Regions from separate parts of the Nocardiopsis gilva YIM 90087 genome, predicted to be linked through region 3. Evidence: riboswitches for the same ligand, from Rfam matches in the RefSeq annotation. Region 3 holds a riboswitch; each other region holds the start of a gene.

The links. A riboswitch is a leader RNA that binds a small molecule or an ion and turns the genes downstream of it on or off. The one in region 3 is predicted to bind cobalamin.
Region 1: another riboswitch for cobalamin. It lies ahead of CDO52_RS20550 (energy-coupling factor ABC transporter permease); the one in region 3 lies ahead of CDO52_RS09820 (putative cobaltochelatase).
Region 2: another riboswitch for cobalamin. It lies ahead of CDO52_RS00560 (ABC transporter substrate-binding protein); the one in region 3 lies ahead of CDO52_RS09820 (putative cobaltochelatase).

Annotation. Positions count from the first base shown of each region.
Region 1 is NZ_CP022753.1:4,582,850-4,587,120, reverse strand. It holds gene CDO52_RS20565 (energy-coupling factor ABC transporter ATP-binding protein) at 1-462, opposite strand, end outside; gene cbiQ (cobalt ECF transporter T component CbiQ) at 459-1,229, opposite strand; gene CDO52_RS20555 (energy-coupling factor ABC transporter substrate-binding protein) at 1,242-1,823, opposite strand; gene CDO52_RS20550 (energy-coupling factor ABC transporter permease) at 1,827-2,588, opposite strand; cobalamin riboswitch at 2,579-2,794, opposite strand; gene CDO52_RS20545 (DUF362 domain-containing protein) at 3,017-3,253, shown strand; gene CDO52_RS20540 (precorrin-8X methylmutase) at 3,352-3,939, shown strand; gene CDO52_RS20535 (sirohydrochlorin chelatase) at 4,035-4,271, shown strand, end outside.
Region 2 is NZ_CP022753.1:96,143-100,413, reverse strand. It holds gene CDO52_RS00565 (FecCD family ABC transporter permease) at 1-794, opposite strand, end outside; gene CDO52_RS00560 (ABC transporter substrate-binding protein) at 803-1,861, opposite strand; cobalamin riboswitch at 1,957-2,136, opposite strand; gene putP (sodium/proline symporter PutP) at 2,453-3,955, shown strand; gene CDO52_RS00550 (putative glycolipid-binding domain-containing protein) at 4,094-4,271, shown strand, end outside.
Region 3 is NZ_CP022753.1:2,125,390-2,129,660, forward strand. It holds gene CDO52_RS09810 (DUF6504 family protein) at 2-271, shown strand; gene CDO52_RS09815 (LLM class F420-dependent oxidoreductase) at 622-1,641, opposite strand; cobalamin riboswitch at 1,822-1,951, shown strand; gene CDO52_RS09820 (putative cobaltochelatase) at 2,008-4,071, shown strand; partial or broken gene cobO (cob(I)yrinic acid a,c-diamide adenosyltransferase) at 4,124-4,271, shown strand, end outside.

The DNA.
Region 1 (4,271 bases), 2.5 Mb from region 3:
CAGGTGGGTGGGTTGGCCGGCGAGGCCGGTGATGTCGAGAGCATCGAGCGCCCAGTCCACGCGCTCGCGTACCGTGTCGGTGTCCAGCCCCTGGTTGAGCGGTCCGAACGACACGTCCTGCCGCACGCTCGCCGAGAACAGCTGGTCGTCGGGGTCCTGGAAGACGAGCTGGACCCGGCGGCGGAGGCCGCCGATGCCGCGCCGACTCTGCGGGACACCGGCGCCGTCCAGCAGGATCTCCCCGGACCGCGGCCGCAGGCTGCCCGCCAGCAGGCGCAGCAGCGTGGTCTTGCCCCCGCCGTTGGGGCCCAGCACGGCCAGTACCTCCCCGGCCGCGACCGCCACGTTCAGACCGGTGAAGACGGGGTCGGCGTCGTCATAGGCGAAGGCCAGGTCGCGCCCCGCCAGCACGGCGGGTGCGGTGGCGGGGGCACCGCCGGGGGACACGTCAAGCGAGGTCAAAGCCAGACTCCGGAGCCGATGGTCGCCGCGGCGACGAGAAGCGGGACGGCGGCCGCCGCGAGGAGCGCCTGGGGACGCAGCGGCAGCGCGTCGACGAGGACGGTCAGTTCGCCGGTGTAGCCCCGGCATTCCAGGCCCCGCTGCATGCGCTGGGCCCGGTCGTAGGAGCGGATGAACAGCGCGGCACCCAGGGAGCCGACCGACCGGATCCAGGCGCGCCGGGTGGCGTAGCCCAGCCGTCCGGCCTGCCCCGTGCCGATGCGGCGGGCGGTGTCGAGCGTCACGAACAGCATCCGGTAGATCAGCGCGACCATCTCCACGAGCGCGGCCGGCAGCCCGATGCGGGTGAGGCGGGGCAGCAGGTCGGCGAGCGGGGTGGTGAAGGCGAACAGCAGCTGGCACAGCAGTGCCGCCGTGGCGCGGCCGACGATTTCGGCGGCCCGCGCCAGACCGTCGGGGTCCCACGCCACCGGCCCCAGCGCGGGGCCGGCGGCCGCGTCGCCCGGAGCGCCGACGCTGAACAGCAGCGTCACCGATCCGGTGAGGATGAACAGCAGCGGAGCCCAGGCGGCGCGGGCGAACGCGCGCGGCTCCACCCCTGCCGGGCCGAACGCCACGACGAGGGCGGTCACCGCCGTGATCGCGGCGCCCGGCCAGGCCGGGAGGGCGAGCGCGCACAGCAGCAGGCCGCCGAAGAGGGTGCCCTTGACGGCGGGGTGCACGTCGCGCCACGGGCTCTTGTAGGCGGCGGCATCGATGGCCAGCATGGGCGCCGCTGCTCAGCCGCGCGTCGGTTCGGAGCCGTCCGGGACTTCCGCACCCCGAGGTGCGCCGCTCGCATCAGCCACCGCATCACCGGCCGCGTCTCCCGCACGGGTGGAGTCGGTCGGGCCGCCGGTGGCCTGCGCCTGCTCCGTGCGCATCCGTGAGCGTGTGCGCACGACGCCGAAGTAGTAGCCGATGATGCCCGCGCCGATCGCGGCCTGCAGCGCGAAGAGCCCTGACTCGACCTCGGACGAGGGCAGCTCGACGATGGGGGAGAACCACGGCTCGTAGGCCGGGTCGATGTCCTCAACGGCCTGCTGCCCCTGCGCGTCGGCGCCGGCGAAGGGTTCCTCGCGGGAGTCGCCCGCACCTATCGCCAGCGGCAGAACCGCGATCACGGCGATGGCGGCGACCATGGCCCAGGTGGCCCACGCCGCGGGGTGCCGGTCGCCGTCCTGCGCCTCGGCTCGCGCTCCCCTCCTCACTCGGCTCCGCCGCCCATGCGGTTCGGCCTTCGGCGGTGGGCATCGGCGGCTGCGCTCGTTCGTCGGCTCGCCGCTCGGCGGGCGCTCGGTGTTCGGGTTCGTCGACGTCATCGCTCACACCGCCTTTCGCTCGACCGGGGTGGTGGGGGCCGCGGCGGTGCGCAGCACGCCGAGCCGCAGCAGTTCACTCCGGCTCGCCTTGATCAGCAGTCGCACGATGATCACGGTCACCAGACCCTCGATGATCGCGAGCGGTATCTGGGTGACCGAAAAGATGGCGCCGAACTTGACGAACGAGCCCAGGACGCCGCTCTGCGCGTCGGGGAAGGCGAGTGCGAGCTGGAGGCTGGTCACCGAGTAGGTGCCCAGGCTGGCCAGGCTGGCGGCGAAGAACACCGCGAGCCCCAGCGACGTGTGCTCCGGCAGTGCCCTGGTCAGCCCCCGCACCAGGCGGTACACACCGTAGGCGACCCACGGCCCGACGATCGCGAGCGAGAAGACGTTGGCGCCCAGCGTGGTCAGGCCGCCGTGGGCGAGGAGTAAGGCTTGGAACAGCAGGGTGATCGTGCCGAGGGCGGCCATGACCGGTGGTCGGAAGAGCACCGCGCCCAGGCCGGTCCCCGTCGGATGGGAACTGCTGCCGCTCACCGAGGGGATCTTCAGCGCGGACAGCACGAAGCAGAACGCACCGGCGGCACCGAGAAGCAGCTTGGACTCGGGGTTGGTCCGGATCGTCGTGGTCAGCGAGCGGACGCCGTGAATGACGAACGGCGCTGAGACCGCGGTCCAGGCCACGGCGTGGACGGGCGGGAGGAAGCCTTCGGCGATATGCATGTGTGGGGGACCAATCTCCAACACCTCGTGGACGGTCGTCACGTGCCGTGGCCGGTCTCCTGGCTCCGGGTCGACGCCCGTCGCCGACCTTCCCAAGGGCGCGTCCGCGGCCGGACGTCCCCCAGTGGCCGTGAGCCGTCCGTTCCGCTGGCTGCGGCGGGCGGGGCACCGGGCTTCCCGTTCACAGTGGCGAGGGCCGCGCCGGTTTCGCACCGGACTTCCCGAACACCACGGCTCCACGAAGGTATGCCCTGGCCGCGAGGTTCGCAATAGCCAAGTATTCGCAATAGCGGTCGTCAGTAGGCCCGAAACCCCTGCGGCGTAGGGCCTGCGGCCACGCCGAAACCACATCGGGGGCGCACCGCGCCCGGCACCACCGGCCGCGTGGACACGATCCGGTGGCCATGTAAGGTGACCGGGCGCGGCCCCGCTCGAAGCGGCGGTACCGGGTCCGACACCGTGGGGGAGCCATGCCTGAACTCGGTTGCGCGGTGGCGCCCGTGGCCGTGACCTCGGCGTGCACGGCGTGCGGCGCGTGCCTGCTGACCTGCCCGGAACACGCCTTCCGTCCCAACGGCGGCACGCTCGACGTGCTGCCGGAGCGGTGCACGGGCTGCCTGGAGTGCATCGAGGTCTGCCCGGCCGACGCGATCATCGAGGTGGGCGACGGACCGGCAGAGAACGGACCGGCAGAGACCGGTGCGTGATCCGAGGCCAGGGCGGCGCCGAACCCGGTGGTCGGCCCGCGCACCGGAACCACGATCCCCGACAGCGGTGAACAGCTGAACGGAGAAAGGGAACGCAGTTGAACCGTCAGGTCCATCCGATCGAGGTGGAGTCCTTCCGCATCCTGCGGTCACGCGTCGACCTGGGGCACCTGCCACCGCTGAGCCGCGCCGTCGCCGAACGGGTCATCCACGCCAGTGCCGACCTCGACTACGCCACCGACCTGGTCATCGACGACACCGCGGTGACCGCGGCCGCGGCAGGCCTGGCCGACGGCGCCCCCATCGTGGCCGACGTCGCCATGGTCGCCTCCGGCATCACCGCCCGCCCCAGCGTCTGCCGTATCGCCGAGGAGAACACCGCGCGCCTGGCCCGCGCGACCGGCATCACCCGCTCCGCCGCCGCGGTCCGATCCGCCTTTTCCGAGGTCGGCCCCGGCGCGGTCTGGGTCGTGGGATGCGCGCCCACCGCGCTCGAGGAGATCATCGCCCGCGGCGTCGATCCGCTCCTGGTCATCGGCCTCCCGGTCGGCTTTGTCGGTGCCGCCGAGTCCAAGGCCGCCCTTCGCGAGTCCGGACTGCCCCAGGTCAGCAACGTCTCGGAGAAGGGGGGCTCGGCCGTGGCGGCCGCCGCGCTGAACGCCCTGCTCTACGGCCCCACCCCGTGACCGTGGCCGTCCGGCCGATTTCCCGTCCCCACCGCATGAATCTCCCCGGCCGCCGCGAGCCGGGGCCAGCCCGAGAAGAACGTGAGAGGTCCACGATGAAACCCCCGCTGTTGCTGGTCGGACATGGCACCCGGGACGAGAAGGGCGTCGCCGACTTCATGGCGTTCGTCGAGCGGCTCGACCGCCGCCTCGACGACCGCGAGGTCGCCGGGGGCTTCATCGAGCTCTCGCCGCCGCCGCTGACCGACGCGGTCGGCGAGCTCTACGGCCGGGGCCACCGCCGTGTGGTGAGCGTGCCGATGATGCTGGTCGCGGCCGGACACGCCAAGGGC
Region 2 (4,271 bases), 2.0 Mb from region 3:
GTGGTCTGGGCGGCGATGAGGAGCAGGACGATGAGCACCGTGGCCGCTGGCAGCGGAAGCATGTCCCACGTGCTGCCGCCCAGTCCGCCGAGGGTCCAGCGCATGACCTGCTTGGCGGCGTGGGGCTGGCCCGACAGCATGATGATCAGGTTCGCGGCGGCCTGCAGCACCTGGCCGACCACGACACCGGACAGGATGAGTCGGGTGCTGGTCATCCTGCCGCTCGTCCGCGCCACGGAGTAGACGGCCACCAGTGCGGTCAGAGCCCCGAGGAAGGCCGCCAGCGGGACCGAGTACGTACCGGCCACGGTGATGCCCGCGATCGTCACGAGCACCGCGCCGAAGGTGGCGCCCGAGGACACCCCCAGCAGGAGCGGGTCGGCCAAGGGGTTGCGCACCAGCGTCTGCAACACCGCGCCGACCATCGCGAGTCCGGCCCCTACCAGGGCGGCCAGCAGGACCCGGGGCAGCCGGGCCGTCAGCACGATCCGCTCGTGGGCCACCGACCAGGTCGGGTCGATGGCTCCGGGGACGATCTGGTGCGCCAGGATGCGCCAGGTCTCGGCGACGGAGATCCCCACCGACCCGGCGACGACGCCGAACGTCACAGCAAGCGGCAGCGCTGCGACAAGGGCCGGAACCACGATGGACACGGGGAGGCGGCGCGGGACGCGCCGCCCCAGGAGTGTCCGCCGCTGTCCGTCCCGCTGCGGATCGCCGTACTGGTCCTCAGCGGGCGGATCAACGGCGGAGTCCACTGCGGTGTCGGCGGCGGACCGCGTGTGCTGTCGCATGCCCCGGCTCAGAACGCGTCCGGATGCAGCTGCTCGGCGACGTCGTAGACGGCGTCGCCGGCCCGGACGCCCACCACCGCCGAAGACAGCGGGAGCACCGCGAACCGCTCCTCCTTGATCGCCGGGACGTCGGCGAGCGTGGGGTTCTCCAGCAGTGCCCGCTTCTTCTCCTCCACCGGCGTCTCGCCGTAGTCGTAGATGAGGATCGCGTCGGGGGAGCGCTCGGCGACCTGTTCGACGGAGACGTCGGCGAAGACCTTGTCGACGTCGTCGAAGACGTTGCGGCCTCCGGCGCGCTCGATGATCTCGGTGCCGATGCCGTTGCCGCCCGCGGTGGAGACGGTCGAGTCGATGGAGTCGACGACGACCACGTCCACCGGGTCAACGTCCGCCAGCCGCTTCCGGGCTTCGTCCACCCGTGCCGTGATGTCGTCGTTGACCTCGTCCGCGCGATCCTCGACCCCGAAGATCAACGCGATGTTGTCGATCTCGGTGGAGACGGTCTCCATGGTGACGTTGTCGGTGCACTGCTCGATGTTCTCGTAGGTCGCGATCCCGGCATCGGCCATCGCCTCCCGGCCCCGCCCCTCGGCGTCATCCAAGGCGCTGCTCCCGAAACCCGCGTAGACGAAGTCCGGGTCGGCCTCCAGCACCTGTTCGAACGAGGGGTACTCGTCGGCGAGGACCGGGACCGCGTCGTAGGCCTCCTGGAACTCCGGCAGTACCGCGTCGTCCAGATACGCCGTGCCCACCAGCCGGTCCTCCAAGCCGAGCGCCAGCATCACCTCGGTGGCGTGCTGGTTCATGGTCACCACGCGCTCCGGCGGCGCGTCGATGACGACATCGGTGCCGCAGTTGGCGATGGTGACGGGGAAACCTTCCGGGGAGGCTGCGGTGGGGTCGTCCGTGGCGTCCGACGCCCCGCTACCGCAGCCGGTGAGCGCGACGACCAGGGCCGATGCGGCCGCTGCCGTGGCTGTCGCCGACGACGTCGATGCGGTACCCCGGGCCGACAGGGGGCGGGCGAAGGGTGGGAAGGTGGTGAAGGGGCGGGGGATCTTGGGCACGTCCGGTCCTCTCGCGGGTCCGGGCGCGGTGGGATGCGCGGGCGCCCCTGCGAACAGGGCTGTGTGCCCGCTCGTCCCGGGGTCCGCGCCCCTGGTCGACGGTGTCGCGACGGCCCAGTCTCCTGACTCCCGGATCATCGCCTCACCCGGCCTTCCAGCGCCTGCGCGCCGTGGCCATCCGTGGGCTCGACTCCCCGGTCACAGTGGCGGGACCGTGCCGGACTCGCACCGGCTTCCTGGTTTCCGTCGCCACAGGCGATCGTAGGGCCCAGGAGCTGCACGTACCCGTACTGGGCGACGTGGTGTCCCGATCGTGATCTTGGACACTTGCGGGCGAAAGGTCATCGAGAGGTAAAGTGCCCGACCTGCCTATATGTACCCTTCGTTACGGTAAATGTCCGATCAGACAAGGTGTAGGGGAGACGCATGGCCGGTTCGACAAGCATGGACGACGAACGCATCGGCCAGGTCTCGAAGTAGTGACTAAGTCCATATCGGTCATTGCCACACCTTTCACTCGCGCGTCAGGATTCGGTCAATTCCCGTGATCCCGACGAGCAGAGAAAAGAGGGGAGCCGAGTGAGCAGTTCGATGGTGGCCTCGACCGCCACCTTCGCCATGTACTTCGTGGCGATGGTCGCGATCGGTCTCTGGGTCTACAAGCGGACAACGTCCCTGTCCGACTTCGTCCTCGGCGGCCGCCAGCTGAACAGCTGGGTGGCGGGCCTGAGCGCGAACGCCAGCGACTTCAGCGCGTGGCTGCTGCTGGGGCTTCCCGGCGCGATCTACCTCTCCGGCCTCGGCGAGGCGTGGATCGCCGTGGGCCTCGCCATCGGCTTCGCGGCCAGCTGGTACCTGATCGCCGGTCGGCTGCGCGTCTACACCGAGCGCGCCACCGACGCGCGCAACGGCGGCGAGTCCAACTCGCTGACCCTCTCCTCCTACCTGGAGAACCGCTTCGGTGACCACAGCGGTGTCCTGCGCGGCGCCTCGGCCATCCTGATCCTGCTCTTCTACCTCTTCTACGTCGCCTCCGGCCTGGTCGCCATGGGCGGTCTGTTCGAGAAGGTCTTCGACATGCCGTCGGCCGTCGCGATCATCGTCGGCGTCTCGATCGTCGTCCTCTACACCTTCCTCGGCGGTTTCCTCGCGGTCAGCTACACCGACGTCATCCAGGCCGTGATGATGTGGCTCGCGCTGCTCGTCGTGCCGATCGTGGCGATCATCGTCGTCATGACCGACCCGTCCGCCGGCCACGAGGTCGACTTCGGCAGCATGCTCGGCGGCGTCGAGGGCACGAACCTCGGGGACGCGCTCGCGCCCATCGCCATCATCTCCGGTCTCGCCTGGGGCATCGGCTACCTCGGCCAGCCGCACATCCTCGCCCGCTTCATGGGCATCCGCTCGGCCAAGGCCGTCCCGCAGGCCGCCGTCATCAGCGTCGGCTGGGCGGTCACCGCCATGGCCCTGGCGCTGCTCGTCGGCTTCACCGGCGTCGTCTTCTTCGACACCCCGCTGGAGGACGCCGAGCAGGTCTTCCCCTCGCTCATCAGCGCGCTGATGAACCCGTGGGTGGCCGGGCTGCTGCTCGCCGCCATCCTGGCCGCGGTCATGAGCACCGCCGACTCCCAGCTCCTGGTCGCCTCCTCCGCGATCACCGAGGACGGCTACCGGGCGTTCGTCAACCGCGAGGCCTCGCCCATGAAGCTGGTGTGGATCAGCCGCGCCGCGGTCGTGGGCGTGGCCGTGGCCGCCGCGGCCATCGCGCTGTCGGGCAACCAGACGATCATGGAGCTGGTCGGCTACGCCTGGGCCGGGTTCGGCGCCGGGTTCGGCCCCGTCATCCTGCTCTCCCTGTACTGGCGCAAGATGAACCGCGGGGGCGCGCTCGCCGGCATGGTCGGCGGCGGTGCCACGGCGGTCATCTGGACCGAGCTCGACGCCCGGGTCATGCACACCGACTTGTACGCGATGGTTCCGGCCGTGGTCGTCAGCCTCATCGCGATCGCCGTCTTCAACAACCTGGGCCGGGCCAGCCAGCAGATGGAGGACGACTTCGACCGCGTGGACGGCGAAGCCAAGGCCACCGTCTGAGCCCAGAAGCCCAGCCCAGCCGCCCGCGAATGACAGGACCCACCGGTACCCCCGCCGGTGGGTCCTTCTTTGCTGTTGTGACGCATCGGTGATGGGGGCACGCTGTTGTGTAATCGGTCGTACAGGTAGAACGGTGTCATGTCCGCCAGAAACGATCACCCCGCTGTGTGGTCTCGGCTCGATGTCGTCGAAGGACTGGGCCTGGGCACACTCATCGCGGAAACGGACGGCTTCCGGTTGGAGGCGACGGAGGTCGTCGTCGACCGGGGTACCCGCTATTCCTGCCGCTTCACCGTGTGGGCCGATCTGGCGTGGG
Region 3 (4,271 bases):
GGTGGCACGTGTCTACGGTGTGCCCATCACGGTGGCCGAGCGGGAGGGGCGGCCGCGGCGCTTCACCTGGGACGGACGGATCTACACGGTGCGGCGGATCATCGACCACTGGGTCACGCTGCGCACCGACTGGGCGGTCGGGGCGCGCGACCGGCTGCCTCGGCGCACATTCTGGCGCGTGGAGGCGGGCTCCGGGCGCGGCCCGGGCGTCTATGAGCTGCGGCATGACTCCGAGAGCGGTCAGTGGCTGCTGGCGCGGGTCTGGGACTGACCCGCGCTACTTCACCTTTCGGTCGAGCCAGGCCAGGAACTCCTGATCAGAGAGGAAGACCCGGCTTCGGCTTCCCGCTCTTTCGCCTGCCACTCCTCGCTCCAGAACCATTCCTGATCCCGGGCCACGGGGATCCGGCGGGTGGCGTCTCCCGGTCGCTGTGGCTCTACCCCCATGACCACCCCGCCCTCGGGCGCTCCATCGACCTGACGCTGACGCTGCTCACCATTCGCCTGATCGCCATGTTGATCATGATCTCCTGCTGCCACGCGCCTTGTGGGGGTTTTCGGGGATTCCTGGGGAAAAGTTGCGGTGACGGGGGAGGCGTTCTCCCCACGGGCCACCCTCGGTCACCCGAGCACCATTTCGCGCAGGGCGCGCAGGCCGGGTTCGTCGCGGACTCCGGCGACGAGGAGGGTGGTGACCGGGCTGTCGCGCCACGCCTGGAGGCGTTCGGCGATGCGGGGGAGCGGGCCGACCAGGGAGAGGCCGTCGGCCAGCTCGTCGGGGACGGCGTCCACCGCCTCCTCGCGGCGTCCGGCCAGGAACAGCTCCTGCACCTTGTACGCGGCTTCGGCGAACCCCATCCGAACGAACACGTTGAGGTGGAAGTTCTCGTCGCGGGCGCCCATGCCGCCGATGTAGAAGGCGAGCGGAATCTTGGCGGTGCGCAGCGCCTCGGCGGTGTCCTCGTGCGGGAGCACGGTGACCGTGCAGGCGATGTCGAAGCCGTCGGGGGCCGCGGCGAGCGCGTCGGCGTACACGCCGGGGCTGATCTCCGGGTGGTAGAAGAGGGGCGTCCAGCCATCGGCGATCTCGGCGGCCAGGGCGACGTTCTTCGGCCCCTCGGCGCCCAGGTAGACGGGGATGTCCGGGCGCAGCGGGCGGGTGATGGACTTCAGCGGCTTGCCCAGCCTGGTTCCGCCCGGATAGGGGAGCGGGTAGTGCGGTCCCTCGGAGGTGGCCGGTGCCTCGCGGCGCCAGACCTGGCGCATGATGTCCAGGTATTCCCGGGTCCGTGCCAGCGGGCGCGGGAACGGCTGCCCGTACCAGCCCTCGACGACCTGCGGGCCGGACACCCCGATCCCGAGCCGGAGGCGCCCGCCGGAGAGGTGGTCGAGGGTCAGCGCGTGCATGGCGGTGGCGACCGGGGTGCGCGCGGAGAGCTGCACGATCCCGGTGCCCAGCCCGATTCGTTCGGTCCGTGCGCCGTACCAGGTCAGAGGGGTGAACGCGTCGGACCCGTAGGCTTCGGCGGTCCACACCGACTCATATCCGAGGGCCTCGGCGGCCCGCACCGTCTCGGTGGCGTCATCGGCGCTGGCGCCCCAGTAGCCCACCGCGATTCCCAGTTTCAGGTCCGTGGTCACGTGCGCTCCTTCGCTCGCTGAAGGACGTCGGCGTCTGGGGCGCATAGTAGAACTGGTTTCAGTTTCTGGATAGGGGCGCCCGAAAGCCCGGCTCCGGGATGGCACCCAACACGCGTGTGCCATTCTGGTGGGCGGTGCCGACGTCGGCGGTGCGACCTCGCGCGGGTCTGCCGCCGCACGCAGGAACCCGGTGTGAATCCGGGGCGGTCCCGCCACTGTGACCAGGGAGCGGACCCGCGACCAACGCCACTGCCGGACGCGACCGGTGGGAAGGCGGCGGGGACGCGGCGATCTGGGAGCCAGGAGACTGCTCGGCACCACGACAAACCCCTATGGGCGTGGACTCCCGAGGAAGGACTGACCCGCGTGAGCGCTTCCGCTCGCTACCCCTTCAGCGCGGTCGTCGGCATGGACGACCTGAAACTGGCGCTGCTGATCAACGCCGTGTCCCCGGCGGTCGGCGGTGTCCTGGTCCGAGGCGAGAAGGGCACCGCGAAATCGACCGTCGTGCGCGCCCTCGCGGCGCTCCTGCCCGACCTCGACGTCGTCGACGGCTGCCGCTTCGCCTGCGATCCCGCTGACCCCGACCCAGGCTGCCCCGACGGGCCGCACGCGCGGGACGTCGTGCCCGCTGAGCGCGACGCGCGCCTCGTGGAGCTTCCGGTCGGTGCGAGCGAGGACCGCCTCGTGGGCTCGCTCGACATCGAACGGGCGCTCACGGAAGGCGTGAAAGCGTTCGAGCCGGGCCTGCTCGCCGCGGCCCACCGCGGCGTGCTCTACGTCGACGAGGTCAACCTGCTCCACGACCACCTCGTGGACCTGCTGTTGGACGCGGCGGCGATGGGCAGGTCGCACGTCGAGCGCGAGGGCGTCTCGGTCGCGCACGCCGCCCGGTTCCTGCTGGTCGGCACGATGAACCCGGAGGAGGGCGAGCTGCGCCCGCAGCTCCTGGACCGGTTCGGCCTCACGGTCGAGGTCGCGGCCACCCGCGAGCCGTCCGAGCGCGCCGACGTGGTCCGCCGCCGCCTCGCCTTCGAGACCGACCCTGACGCCTTCGCCGCCGGGTACGCGCGCGAGGACGACGAACTCGCGGAGCACATCCGCGCGGCCCGCAAACGGCTGCCCGGGGTCGTCCTCACCGACGCGGCCCTTCGCCAGGTCACGGCCGTGTGCGCGGCCTTCGAGGTCGATGGTCTGCGCGCCGACATCGTCACGGCCCGCGCGGCCATGGCGCTGGCCGCCTGGCGGGACCACATCGAGGTGACGTCCGACGACGTGCGCGACGCGGCCCGGCTCGCCCTGCCGCACCGGCGCCGCCGCGATCCCTTCGACGCCCCCGACCTCGACGAGGACCGGCTGCAGGAGGCGCTCGACCAGGCGGGTGATGCCGACCCAAAAGGCCGTGAGGACACCCCGGAGGAGCCGGGGAGTCCCGACGACGGCGATGGGTCGGACGACAGTCCGCAGGAGAGCCAGGACAGCCAGGAGAGCCACGACGGCTCGGACACCGAGGACGCCCCCGCGCCGTCGCCGTCCTCGCCTGACTCCGGCGACCAGCAGGGGGAAGAGCAGGAAAGCTCCCCCTCGGGGCCGGGACAGCAGACGGGCGACACCACGAGCGAGGCGGGGGAGCCCTACCGCCCGCGGCTGTTCAGCGTCTCCGGGATCGGCCACGGGACCCCCGGCCGCCGTTCCCGCGCCGAGACGCCGTACGGCAGGACATCGGGGTCCCGTCCGCCGCGAGAACGCGTCGGGACGCTGCACCTGATCGAGACGCTGCGGGCGGCGGCACCCCACCAGCGGGCCCGGGGCCGCAACGGCCCCGGGCTCCGACTGGAAGGGTCGGACCTGCGGGAGGCCGTCCGCGAGGGGCGCGAGGGCAACCTCGTGCTGTTCTGCGTGGACGCCAGCGGATCGATGGCGGCGCGGCAGCGCATGCGCGCCGTCAAGGGCGCGGTGCTCAGCCTCCTGCTCGACGCCTACCAGCGGCGCGACAAGGTCGGGCTGGTCACCTTCCGTGGGCGGGGCGCCGAACTCGACCTGCCGCCCACCTCGTCGGTCGAGGCGGGCGCGCGCCGCCTGCGCGAGCTGCGTACCGGTGGGCGCACGCCGCTGGCAGCGGGGCTGCTGCGCTCGGCCGACGTACTGCGCGTCGAGCGCCTGCGCGACCCGATGCGCCGCCCGCTGTTGGTCGTCGTCACCGACGGTCGGGCCACGCAGGGCGGACTCGACGACGCCCTGCGCGCCGGGGCGTGGATCGGTGCTCAGGGTGTGGAGAGCGTCATCGTCGACTGCGAGTCGGGCGTGGTGCGCCTAGGGTTGGCCGCGCGGCTGGCCGCCACCATGGGCGGGACCACGGTCCGACTGGATGAACTGGGAGCCGACGCGCTGAGCGGACTGGTCCGGCACACACGCCACCGCGCCGCGTGACCCTACACGCGCCGTAGAAGACAAACCACCAGCGACAGACAAGGACCCACGACAGATGCCGCAGGGCAAACCGTCCTACGTCCCCGACGACGGACTCACGACGCGGCAACGGCGCAACCGGCCGCTGCTGATCGTGCACACCGGCACAGGGAAGGGCAAGTCGACTGCCGCGTTCGGCCTGGCCACACGCGGGTGGGCGC